DNA from 3 places in the Streptomyces sp. AF1A genome. Region 2 is predicted to be linked to each of the others. Evidence: riboswitches for the same ligand, from Rfam matches in the RefSeq annotation. Region 2 holds a riboswitch; each other region holds the start of a gene.
What was found. Region 2 has a riboswitch for cobalamin ahead of ACLU3S_RS19330 (cobalamin biosynthesis protein). Riboswitches for the same ligand answer to the same signal wherever they lie in the genome.
Positions count from the first base shown of each region.

Region 1 (3,264 bases), on a different contig from region 2:
TCTGGCGCCTCGATGTGGCACCGCTCACGGTGACCGAACTCAGCGGCCGGGCCGGGCGCTGGAATCTGCGGCTGGGGCGCCCCCTGGCCGTGCCGGACGCCGACGGGAACGCGGCCGCCGGCGTTCCGGACGCGGGATGCCGGTGACGGCGCGGCAGCGCCGCCGACCCGCTGCCTCACGGCCACCGGGGAGGATGCGGCACGGCCGGGAGTTGTGACCGCTCCGTTCCTCTGCCCCCCGGCCGGGTGGTTCGCGTCCGGCCGAGCCGCCTGCCGAGCCGTACCCGCTCTTCCGTGCGACTCGCTGTCCAAAGAACGCCAGAGGGCTCTTCGGATGATTCCGATGAGCCCTCTGTGGTCCGGAAGGAATCAGTGCGCGGCCGGAACCCCGTTGCCGCCCGGGGCTGTTGCCGGCTTGGGGTTCAGCAGGCATTCCGCCAGTTCACCGAAGAGCAGGCCGAAGCCGGCCCACAGGACGGACTGGACGGCCAGCGCGGAGAGCCGGAAGCGCCACAGCAGGGTGGCCGGGAAGTCCTTCGGCACCTCGTTGACGACGGGCAGGAACGCGTAGGCCAGGCCGACCAGCGCGGCGAACGCGGCCACCGCGACGACCGTGGCCCACCAGGTGCCCAGGTGGGGCGCGAGGCGCTTGCCCAGGATGGTCGCGAACACCGCGAGGAGCACGCTGAGCAGCATCATCAGGAAGTACAGGGCGGTCCGCCTGCCGATGGTGTCGGGCTCACCGACCGAGGGCGGGTTGGCCGGGTACTTCAGGAACGGCACGACGTAGACGGCGAGCAGGGCGCAGCCGGACAGCAGCAGCGCGGTCGCCCGCGGAGTGAAGCGTCCGACGCGGCCGAGCGCGACGCAGTAGGCGAGCGCGGCGATGCCGCCGAAGGCGACGCCGTAGACGAGGACGCCGGTGGCCAGACCGGCGGTGGACTGCAGGGAGCGGGAGACGACCTCCATCTCGTGCTCGTGGGAGTGGGCGTCCTCGAAGGCGATCGCCCTGTCGACGCTCGGCTCACCGAGGAGGTAGGCCACGACGAGGGCGAGCACGCCGGCCGCGAGGCCGGCGAGCATGCCCCGCACGAGGAGGCCCCTTACCGTTGCCGAGTTCATGAGCGTGTGCTCTCCCCCGGGCTCAGTGGCAGGGGAAGCCGAGCAGGTGACGGGCGTCGTGCACCCACTCGTGGACGCCGGTGCCGTTGAACACGGAGGTGGCACCCTGCTCGGCGCCCACGAAGTAGAGCAGGACCAGCATCAGGATGCCGAAGAAGACCGCCCAGGGCGCTATCGCCTTCAGCGGAAGCTTGGCGGGGATGGCGGGAGTGGTGGCTGTCGGCTGAGCGACGGTCTGCGCCATGGCAGAACCTCCTCTGGGAGTTCGCGTCCCATCTCGGTGGTGCACAGGACGACGGCCACGGGTCTGACTCACGCAACGCCCCAGGAGGGCGCCCCGCATACAGTGGCGCGACCGTGCCGGATTCCCACCGGCTTCCGTCTCGCCGTCGTCGATATCGGACAGACCGTACCGTGTGGCGTGGGCGCGGCCAAGACCGCGTCCGCCCGACGTGATCTTCCTCATGGGCTTTTGGTGGACGCCCGCACGACGAAGGCGCGCGTGTCTTCCCTCGGGCCGGTTGCCCGCCGGCAGGCTCTACGTGAGGGGCCGGCGCTCGCCGGTGGCCTCGCGGCGTGCCACTGTGACCAGCTCCGCCGCCGGGCCCACCAGGCGCCGCCCGGTCGGCCAGACCGCGCGCAGGTCGCGCGTGAGGTCGACGCCCGCGACGTCCACGCCGATCAGCCGGCCCTCGGCGATGTCGCCCTGGACGGCCAGTTCGCTCAGGACGGACGGCCCGGTGCCGGCGATCACCGCGCCGCGCACGGCGGCCGTCGAGCCGAGCTCCACCAGGGGCCGCACGCGTTCGCAGCCGGCCAGGTGCAGGGCGCGGTCCAGGGTCTGCCGGGTGCCGGAACCGCTCTCGCGCAGCACCAGCGGCGCACGGGACAGCTCCTGTGCCGACAGCGGTTCGCGTCGCCGTGCCCACGGGTGTGCGGGGTCGACCACGACGACGAGCCGGTCCTCGGCCACCTGCCGCGTGGACATCACGCGGGACAGGTGGGGCCCCTCGATGAACCCGACGTCGGCCTCGCCCGACTCGACCAGCTCGGGCACGTGCCCGCTGTTGGTCACCTGCAGCCCGATGTACAACTCGGGCCGACGGGCGCGCAGTTCGCTGATCCAGGCCGGCAGCAGGTACTCCGCGATGGTCAGGCTCGCCGCGACGCGCAGTTCGGCCTCCCGCCGGTCACGCAGCCTGACCGCCCCGGCGAGCAGTTCGTCCAGCTCGTCCATGACCCGCCGGGCGTGTCCGGCGACCACCTGCCCGGCCAGCGTCAGCCGGGAGCCGCGGCGGGTCCGGTCGACCAGCACCAGCCCCAGCCCGCGTTCCAGCGTGGACAGCCGGCGGCTGGCGGACGGCTGGGAGATCCGCAGCCGCTCGGCGGCCCGGCCCAGGCTCCCCAGGTCGGCCACGAGGACGAGGAGCCGCAGCGACTCCAGGTCGGGCGTGCGCGGGGGGACGGGGACGGGACGGGAAAGCGGCGCCGAGGAGTCTGTCACAGCGCCAGCGTATGAGCCAGTCATGCGTCTGCGCTATGACCTCCTGCTCGATCGGGGACTACAGAGCGTGCGTCGCGCCGCCCAGGATGGTGATCATGAAGGACGCCAGCCTCCCCCGATCAGCCACCACCCGCCCTCCGCGCCTGGCCGCGCGACTTGCAGGCTTCGCCGGCCGGCTGCCCGGGCTCGCCCTCGCCGTCGGTGTCGCCCTCGTCGCAACCGCGGTCGGCCGCCTGGCACCCGTCGTCGGCGGGCCGGTGAGCGGAATCGTGCTCGGCGTGCTGGTGGCGCTCGCGGTGCGTCCCGCGGACCGGCTGCGGCCAGGCATCGCCTTCGCCGGGCGCGAGGTGCTGCAGGCCGCGGTGGTGGTACTGGGTGCGCAGCTCTCCCTGGGCCAGGTGCTGCGGGTCGGTGCCGGCTCGCTGCCGGTGATGATCGTGACCCTCGCGGTCTGCCTGGCCGCGGCGTACGGGATCGGGCGCCGCCTGGGTGTGGTCCGCGACCTGCGGACGCTGATCGGCGTGGGCACCGGCATCTGCGGCGCCTCCGCGATCGCCGCGGTCACGCCGGTCATCGGCGCGGCCGAGGCGGAGGTGGCGTACGCCGTGTCCACGATCTTCGTCTTCAACATCGCCGCGG
Region 1 covers NZ_JBLEBI010000026.1:47,943-51,206, forward strand. Annotated here, with positions in the region: gene ACLU3S_RS11425 (histidine phosphatase family protein) at 1-146, shown strand, start outside; gene ACLU3S_RS11430 (CbtA family protein) at 369-1,121, opposite strand; gene ACLU3S_RS11435 (CbtB domain-containing protein) at 1,144-1,365, opposite strand; cobalamin riboswitch at 1,402-1,547, opposite strand; gene ACLU3S_RS11440 (LysR substrate-binding domain-containing protein) at 1,660-2,625, opposite strand; gene ACLU3S_RS11445 (YeiH family protein) at 2,721-3,264, shown strand, end outside.
Region 1: linked by a shared signal. The riboswitch ahead of ACLU3S_RS11435 (CbtB domain-containing protein) and the one ahead of ACLU3S_RS19330 (cobalamin biosynthesis protein) in region 2 are both predicted to bind cobalamin.

Region 2 (3,264 bases):
GTCGCGCCAATGACCTCGAACGAATGCCTGGGTAAATGGAAAGCTTCTCGCTGATCCTCGCGATTGTGGTCGTCACCGCACTCGCGTTTGATTTCACGAACGGTTTCCACGACACCGCGAACGCGATGGCGACCACCATCTCCACAGGCGCCATGAAGCCCAAGCTCGCGGTACTCATGTCCGCCGCCCTCAACCTGGTCGGCGCCTTCCTCTCCGTGGAGGTCGCCAACACGATCTCCAAGGGTCTCGTCGACGAGAGCGGTATCCGTCCCGAGGTCATCTTCGCCGCCCTGGTCGGCGCGATCCTCTGGAACCTGCTGACCTGGCTGGTCGGACTGCCCTCCAGCTCCTCCCACGCCCTGATGGGCGGCCTGATAGGCGCCGCCGTCGCCTCCGCCGGCTTCGGCGCGGTGCACGGTGAGGTGCTGGTGACCAAGGTGCTGCTCCCGGCCGTCGCCGCGCCGGTCGTGGCGGGCCTCGCCTCGATGCTGGCCACCCGGTTCTCCTACGGCATCGGCGGCGCCGAGGGCGAGGCCACCCGCAAGGGCTACCGCGCCGGCCAGATCGCCTCCGCCGGCCTGGTCTCCCTCGCGCACGGCACCAACGACGCGCAGAAGACGATGGGCGTCATCACCCTCGCGCTGATCGCGGGCGGCGCCATCGCCCCCGGCTCCAACCCTCCCACCTGGGTGATCCTCTCCGCGGGCCTGGCCATCGCGCTCGGCACCTACATCGGCGGCTGGCGCATCATCCGCACCATGGGCACGGGCCTGACCGATCTGGAGCCGCGCCAGGGCTTCGCGGCCCAGACCAGCGCCGCGACCGCGATCCTGGCCTCCTCCCACCTCGGCTTCTCCCTCTCCACCACGCACGTCGTCTCCGGCGCGGTGATGGGCGCGGGCCTCGGCCGCAAGGGCGGAGTGGTCCGCTGGTCCACCGCGACCCGCATGACCGTCGCCTGGGTCCTCACCCTCCCGGCCGCCGCGCTGGTCGGTGCGGGCGCCGAGTCCGTCACGGAGCTGGGCGACCCGGGCACCGCCGGCGTCCTGGTCTTCCTGGTCGCCGCCAGCGCCGGGATCTGGAAGTACTCCCGCCGCGACGTCGTCGACCACACCAACGTGGTCGCCGGCACCGAGGAGCCGGCCGGTGTGGTCACCACCGCCATCGCCGCGGTGACCCCGCCCCCCACGGGGGCGGTCGCCGAGGACCTGACGGCCACCATCCCCGCCCCGGCCACCGAGCCGGCCCCCGCCGCGCCGGCGGCCCCTCCGGCCGCCGCCGTCTGACCCCGGCCACTGACCCGGTTACCAAGGAAGCGTCCCCATGAAGATCGACTGGTCGGCCATCGGCTCCGTCTTCGGCGTCAGCCTCGTGTTCACGGTGGGCCTGGTGGCCCTGTTCACCCTCGGCATCAACGGCCTGGCCCGCCGCGAGAAGGCCGCGGCCCAGGGTGGCGGCGGCGCGCTGGCCGTCACCGGCGCCTACGTCTGCTTCGCGGCCTGCGCGGCGGCGGTGGTGTACGGCATCCACCTGATCGTCGCCAAGTCCTGACGCACCGCAGCGCATCGGGCAACACCCGGGCTCCCTTCCGTTTCTGACGGAGGGGAGCCTTTGCCGTGCCGGGCGGTCACGCCCGCCCCGCGATGTGGGGATCGGCACACTCTCCCCTCGCAGGTCAACGGCCAGTTGACGGCCGTTCGGGGCGCGTGGTGGACTGCCCAGGCCATGTACGGCGGCAGAGAGGAAGCCGGTGCGAATCCGGCGCGGTCCCGCCACTGTCACCGGGGAAGAACCCCGGGAGCCAGGAACTCTCACCGCCGGATCTCGTCGAACCAGGGCGTGGACACCCTGAGTGAGGACACGTATCGCGATGCTCGGCTGCCGAAGGACCCGCACCAGGACCGCTCCTGCGCCCACGGCCGACTGAGCCGATGGGTGCCGATCGCACTTACGCGTACGGCGCCGCCGCCGGCCTTCTCGGTGACCTGCTCCTGGGCGATCCCCGCCGCGGGCATCCGGTCGCCGCGTTCGGGCGTGCGGCCGCCGCCGTGGAACGCGCGTTGTGGCACGACCACCGCGGCTGGGGCGCCGTGCACGCCGCCGTGTGCGCCGGCGGCGCCGTCGCCCTCGGCACGGTTGCCGCACGCGCCGTGCGCCCCTCCCCCGCCGCCCGCGTCGCGCTGACCGCCGCCGCCGTCTGGGCGGTCGTGGGCGGCACGTCGCTGGCCCGGGAGGCGCGGACCATCGGGCGTGCCCTGGAGCGCGGGGACGTCGAGGCGGCCCGCGCCCGGCTGCCCCACCTGTGCGGCCGGGACCCGCAGGCACTGGACGCCGACGGCATCGCCCGCGCCGTGGTCGAGTCCGTCGCCGAGAACACCTCCGACGCCGTGGTGGGCGCGCTGGTGTGGGGCGCCGTGGCCGGAGTGCCGGGGCTCGTCGGCTTCCGGGCGGTCAACACCCTGGACGCCATGGTCGGTCACCGGTCCCCCCGCCACCGCCGCTACGGCTGGGCCTCCGCCCGGCTGGACGACCTCGCCGGCTGGCCGGGGGCCCGGCTGACCGCCGTGCTCGCCGGCCAGCGCGGCGAGCACGGCGGAGCACCCGAGCCCCAACGCCGAGCCGTACGCCGAGGGCGCCCGCGAAGGAGGCCTCGGCGTACGGCTCGGCGGAACCCTGTCCTACGGCGGCCGCGTCGAGCACCGCCCGGTGCTCAACGGCGCCACCGGGCGTGCGGTCCGGGTCACCGACATCGACCGTGCCGTCCGGCTCTCGCGCCGCGTCGGCCTGCTCGCGCTCGGCGTCACCCTCGCCGCGCGCCGCCTCGTGAAGGGACGTGCGAAGTGAACGGTGGTCTCCTCGTCGCCGGCACCACCTCCGACGCCGGCAAGAGCGTCGTGACCGCCGGGATCTGCCGGTGGCTGGTGCGCCGGGGCGTGAAGGTGGCGCCGTTCAAGGCGCAGAACATGTCGCTCAACTCCTTCGTGACCCGCGAGGGCGCCGAGATCGGGCGCGCGCAGGCGATGCAGGCCCAGGCCTGCCGGATCGAGCCGACCGCGCTGATGAACCCCGTGCTGCTCAAGCCGGGCGGCGAGCAGAGCAGCCAGGTGGTGCTGCTGGGCAAGCCGGTGGGCGAGCTGAGCGCGCGCGGCTACCACGGGGGGCGGCAGCAGCGGCTGCTGGGGACCGTGCTGGAGTGCCTGGAGGAGTTGCGGGGCACGTATGACGCGGTGATCTGTGAGGGGGCCGGTTCGCCCGCCGAGATCA
Region 2 covers NZ_JBLEBI010000067.1:3,374-6,637, forward strand. Annotated here, with positions in the region: gene ACLU3S_RS19320 (inorganic phosphate transporter) at 36-1,286, shown strand; gene ACLU3S_RS19325 (hypothetical protein) at 1,324-1,551, shown strand; cobalamin riboswitch at 1,694-1,834, shown strand; partial or broken gene ACLU3S_RS19330 (cobalamin biosynthesis protein) at 1,932-2,844, shown strand; gene ACLU3S_RS19335 (cobyric acid synthase) at 2,841-3,264, shown strand, end outside.

Region 3 (3,264 bases), on a different contig from region 2:
CGTCGACACGGCCGGGGGCGCCCAGCGCTATCTCCTCTACACCCTCGGCCACGACTTCGGCCTCCATGCCCGCCGCGGCTACGACGACGCCACCGGTCTCGGCTCCCCGACCACCGGCTACCTGCGCTGGTTCCGGCACCCCGAGCTCGCCCCGAGGCCGGCGGGCGCCACTCCCTGATCCGGCTGCAACCCCGCCACAGCCCCGCCACAGTCCCGCATCAAACCGGCACGAACGGCCCGACCCCGGCCGAACCCACCGGAATGGAACGGAGCGGACCGGAAGACGCTAACCCAGCCGCCCCAGCCCCCTTACCAGCCCCTCCGCGTCCGCCAGGACCTCGACCTCCCGCGGGGACATCGTCGGGTTGGCCGCCCGCCGTCTGCGGGCCTCGGCCAGGCCGGAGGCCGTGAGGTCCGCCGGGTCGGTGAGCAGGCCGGTGAGGACGGCTCGGGCCGGTTCGCCCAGCGCGTCGTCGGCGAGGGCGACCTGGGCGAGGATCAGCGCCGACATGCCCCAGTCCAGGCCGGGGTGGCCGTCCTCGGCGTTGGACCAGTCGATGACGCGGGGGCCGTCCGGGGTGAGCATGACGTTGTCGGGGTGCAGGTCGAGGTGGAGCACGCGCAGGTGCGGGGCGGTCGCGTCCCGGCCCGGTACCGCGTGCAACTGCCGCAGCAGCCGGGCGAGGAGGGTGCCGGCCTCCGTCGCGCCGACCTGGCCGGCCAGCAGGGCGCCGAGCAGCGTCGGGCCGGACAGCCGCTCCAGGACGAGGTCGGTGGGCGAGGCGGAGGGCCGTACCCGGGGCGCCGGATAGCCGTGCCGGCGCACGTGGGCCATCACGGCGCCCTCGGCGGCCGCGTCCCCCCAGCCCTCGCGGTCCCGGCGCAGCACCCACGCCTCGTCGATCTCGTACACGTCGGCCGTACGGCCCGAACCCAGCAGTCTCCCCGTGGTCGTCATGACCGTGACCCTAGTCACCGCCCCGATGTGCGCACAGCCACCCGTCGGGCCGCGCGCGGCTGCCGGTAAAGTGGCGGAGTCGTCATCACAACCCGTACAGGGGAAAGCCGGTGCAATTCCGGCGCTGACCCGCAACCGTGAACCGTGCCGCGCACGGTGAGCCGGACTGCCCCGGACGGGACGTTGACCGGCTCACGTGCGCCGGCGGCCCGCCGCGCACGGCACCGTCGAGGTCTACGGAGCCGAGCCGCCCGGGGCCCTCCCGTGCGCTGCCCGGCTCCCCGCAGGGAGAGGCAGTCGCCTTCATGAACGTCCGCCGCAGTGCCGCGGCTCTCGCCGCCATAGGCGTGCTGGCCGCCGCAGCACCCGCCACGGCCGCCGGTCCGTCGCCGTCCGCGTCCCCGAAGGTGGCGATCCCCTCGGGCCTGTACGGCGAGTCGGACCCGACCTACGACGGTGTGTGGCGCCAGTCGCTGACCCTGGTCGCCCAGCGGACGCTGGGCTACCGGCCCGCCGCGCGGGCGGTGGACTGGCTCACCGGCCAGCAGTGCGCGAACGGCGCCTTCGCCGCCTTCCGCGCCGCTCCCGCCAAGGCCTGCGACAGCAAGGTCGTGGTCGACACCAACAGCACGGCCGCGGCCGTCCAGGCGCTGCAGGCGGTCGGCGGGCACGGCGGCGCCGTCCGGAAGGCGGTGGACTGGCTGAAGTCCGTGCAGAACAAGGACGGCGGCTGGGGCTACTCCCCCGGCGGGCCCAGCGACACCAACTCCACCTCCGTGGTCATCGGCGCGCTGGCCGCGGCCGGCACGGACCCGGCGGGCCTGCGCCCGTCCGGCAAGTCCCCCTACGACCTGCTGGCCGCCCGGTCCATCCCGTGCGACCAGGACGGCGGCGGCGCCCTCGCCTACCAGCCGGACAAGAAGGGCGCGTTGCTCGCCAACGCGGACGCGACGGCGGCCGGTGTCCTGGGCGCGCTCGGCAAGGGCTTCGTCACCGGGACCGGCAAGTCCCCCGCGCAGGACGGCTGCGCCAAGGCCGGCCACCTCACCCCGGCCCAGGTCGCGGACAACGCCGGCGCCTACCTGGCATCGGCCGTCGCCAAGAGCGGCCACCTGATGTCCGCGCTCCCCGGCGCCAAGGACCAGCCCGACTTCGGCAACACGGCCGACGCGGTCGTCGCCCTCGCCGCGGACGGCCGGACCGGGCCGGCCAAGAAGGCGTACGCCTGGCTGGAGAAGAACGCCACCCAGTGGGCGTCCCAGAGCGGCCCGGCCGCGTACGCGCAGCTGATCCTCGCCGCGCACGCGGTCGGCGCGCAGCCGGGCGACTTCGGCGGCACCAGCCTGGTCCGGTCCCTCAACGACCTCGGTCCCGCCCCGCACATGGACAAGGCCGCCGCACGGCACGCCGAGGCGTCCCGCGACGGCTCGCACGCCGGCGTCTGGTGGGTCGTCGGCGTCGGCCTCGTCGCGGGCATCGGCATCGGCTTCCTGCTCAGCGCCCGGAAGAAGCGGCAGCCGTGACCGCCGTCCGCCGTGCCGCGCCCGTCCTGGTGGCCGCCCTCGCCCTGCTGCTCGGTGCCGCGCCGGCGCAGGCCACCGGCTACCGCTACTGGTCGTTCTGGGAGCGCGGCGGCGGCCACTGGACCTACGCCACGCAGGGCCCGTCGACGGTCCGCCCCGACGACGGCGCCGTGGAGGGCTTCCGCTTCGCGGTGAGCGCGGACTCCGCGGACGCGACCCGGCCGCGCGGCACGGCGGACTTCGGCACGATCTGCGCGGGCACGGCCGCCACGTCCGGCACGAAGCGGGTGGCCCTGGTCCTCGACTTCGGCACACCGGCGGACGCCCCGTCCGGCGAGACCCCGCCCGCCCCGCGCACCGCCTGCGCGCGGGTCCGCCCGGACGCGACGACGGCCGACGCCCTCGCCGCGGTCGCGGGTCCCCTGCGCTACGACTCCAACGCCCTGCTGTGCGCGATCGCCGGGTATCCGCACAAGGGGTGCGGGGAGCAGGTGGCGGCGGGAGAGCCGGCGCGCGGGACCGCTGCCGGCAAGGGCAAGGGCGCCTCGGACGGCGGCCCTTCGCTGGGCCTGCCGATCGGCGCGGCGGCGGTCGCCCTGCTGGCGGGGGCGGCGGTATGGCAGGCGCGGCGGCGCAACCGTGCCTAGCCGGCGCGACCGCGGGCCGTCGTACGGCGGCACCCCGCACCGGCCGGCCGGTGAGCCCGCCGCCCGGCACCCGTACCGTGCCCCCGTGCACCCGGGTGCCTGGTGGCTGTGGGCGATATCCCTCGGCACCGCCGCC
Region 3 covers NZ_JBLEBI010000122.1:805-4,068, reverse strand. Annotated here, with positions in the region: gene ACLU3S_RS26015 (protease pro-enzyme activation domain-containing protein) at 1-178, shown strand, start outside; gene ACLU3S_RS26010 (phosphotransferase) at 287-958, opposite strand; cobalamin riboswitch at 1,018-1,147, shown strand; gene ACLU3S_RS26005 (prenyltransferase/squalene oxidase repeat-containing protein) at 1,264-2,481, shown strand; gene ACLU3S_RS26000 (SCO2322 family protein) at 2,478-3,128, shown strand; partial or broken gene ACLU3S_RS25995 (energy-coupling factor transporter transmembrane component T) at 3,214-3,264, shown strand, end outside.
Region 3: linked by a shared signal. The riboswitch ahead of ACLU3S_RS26005 (prenyltransferase/squalene oxidase repeat-containing protein) and the one ahead of ACLU3S_RS19330 (cobalamin biosynthesis protein) in region 2 are both predicted to bind cobalamin.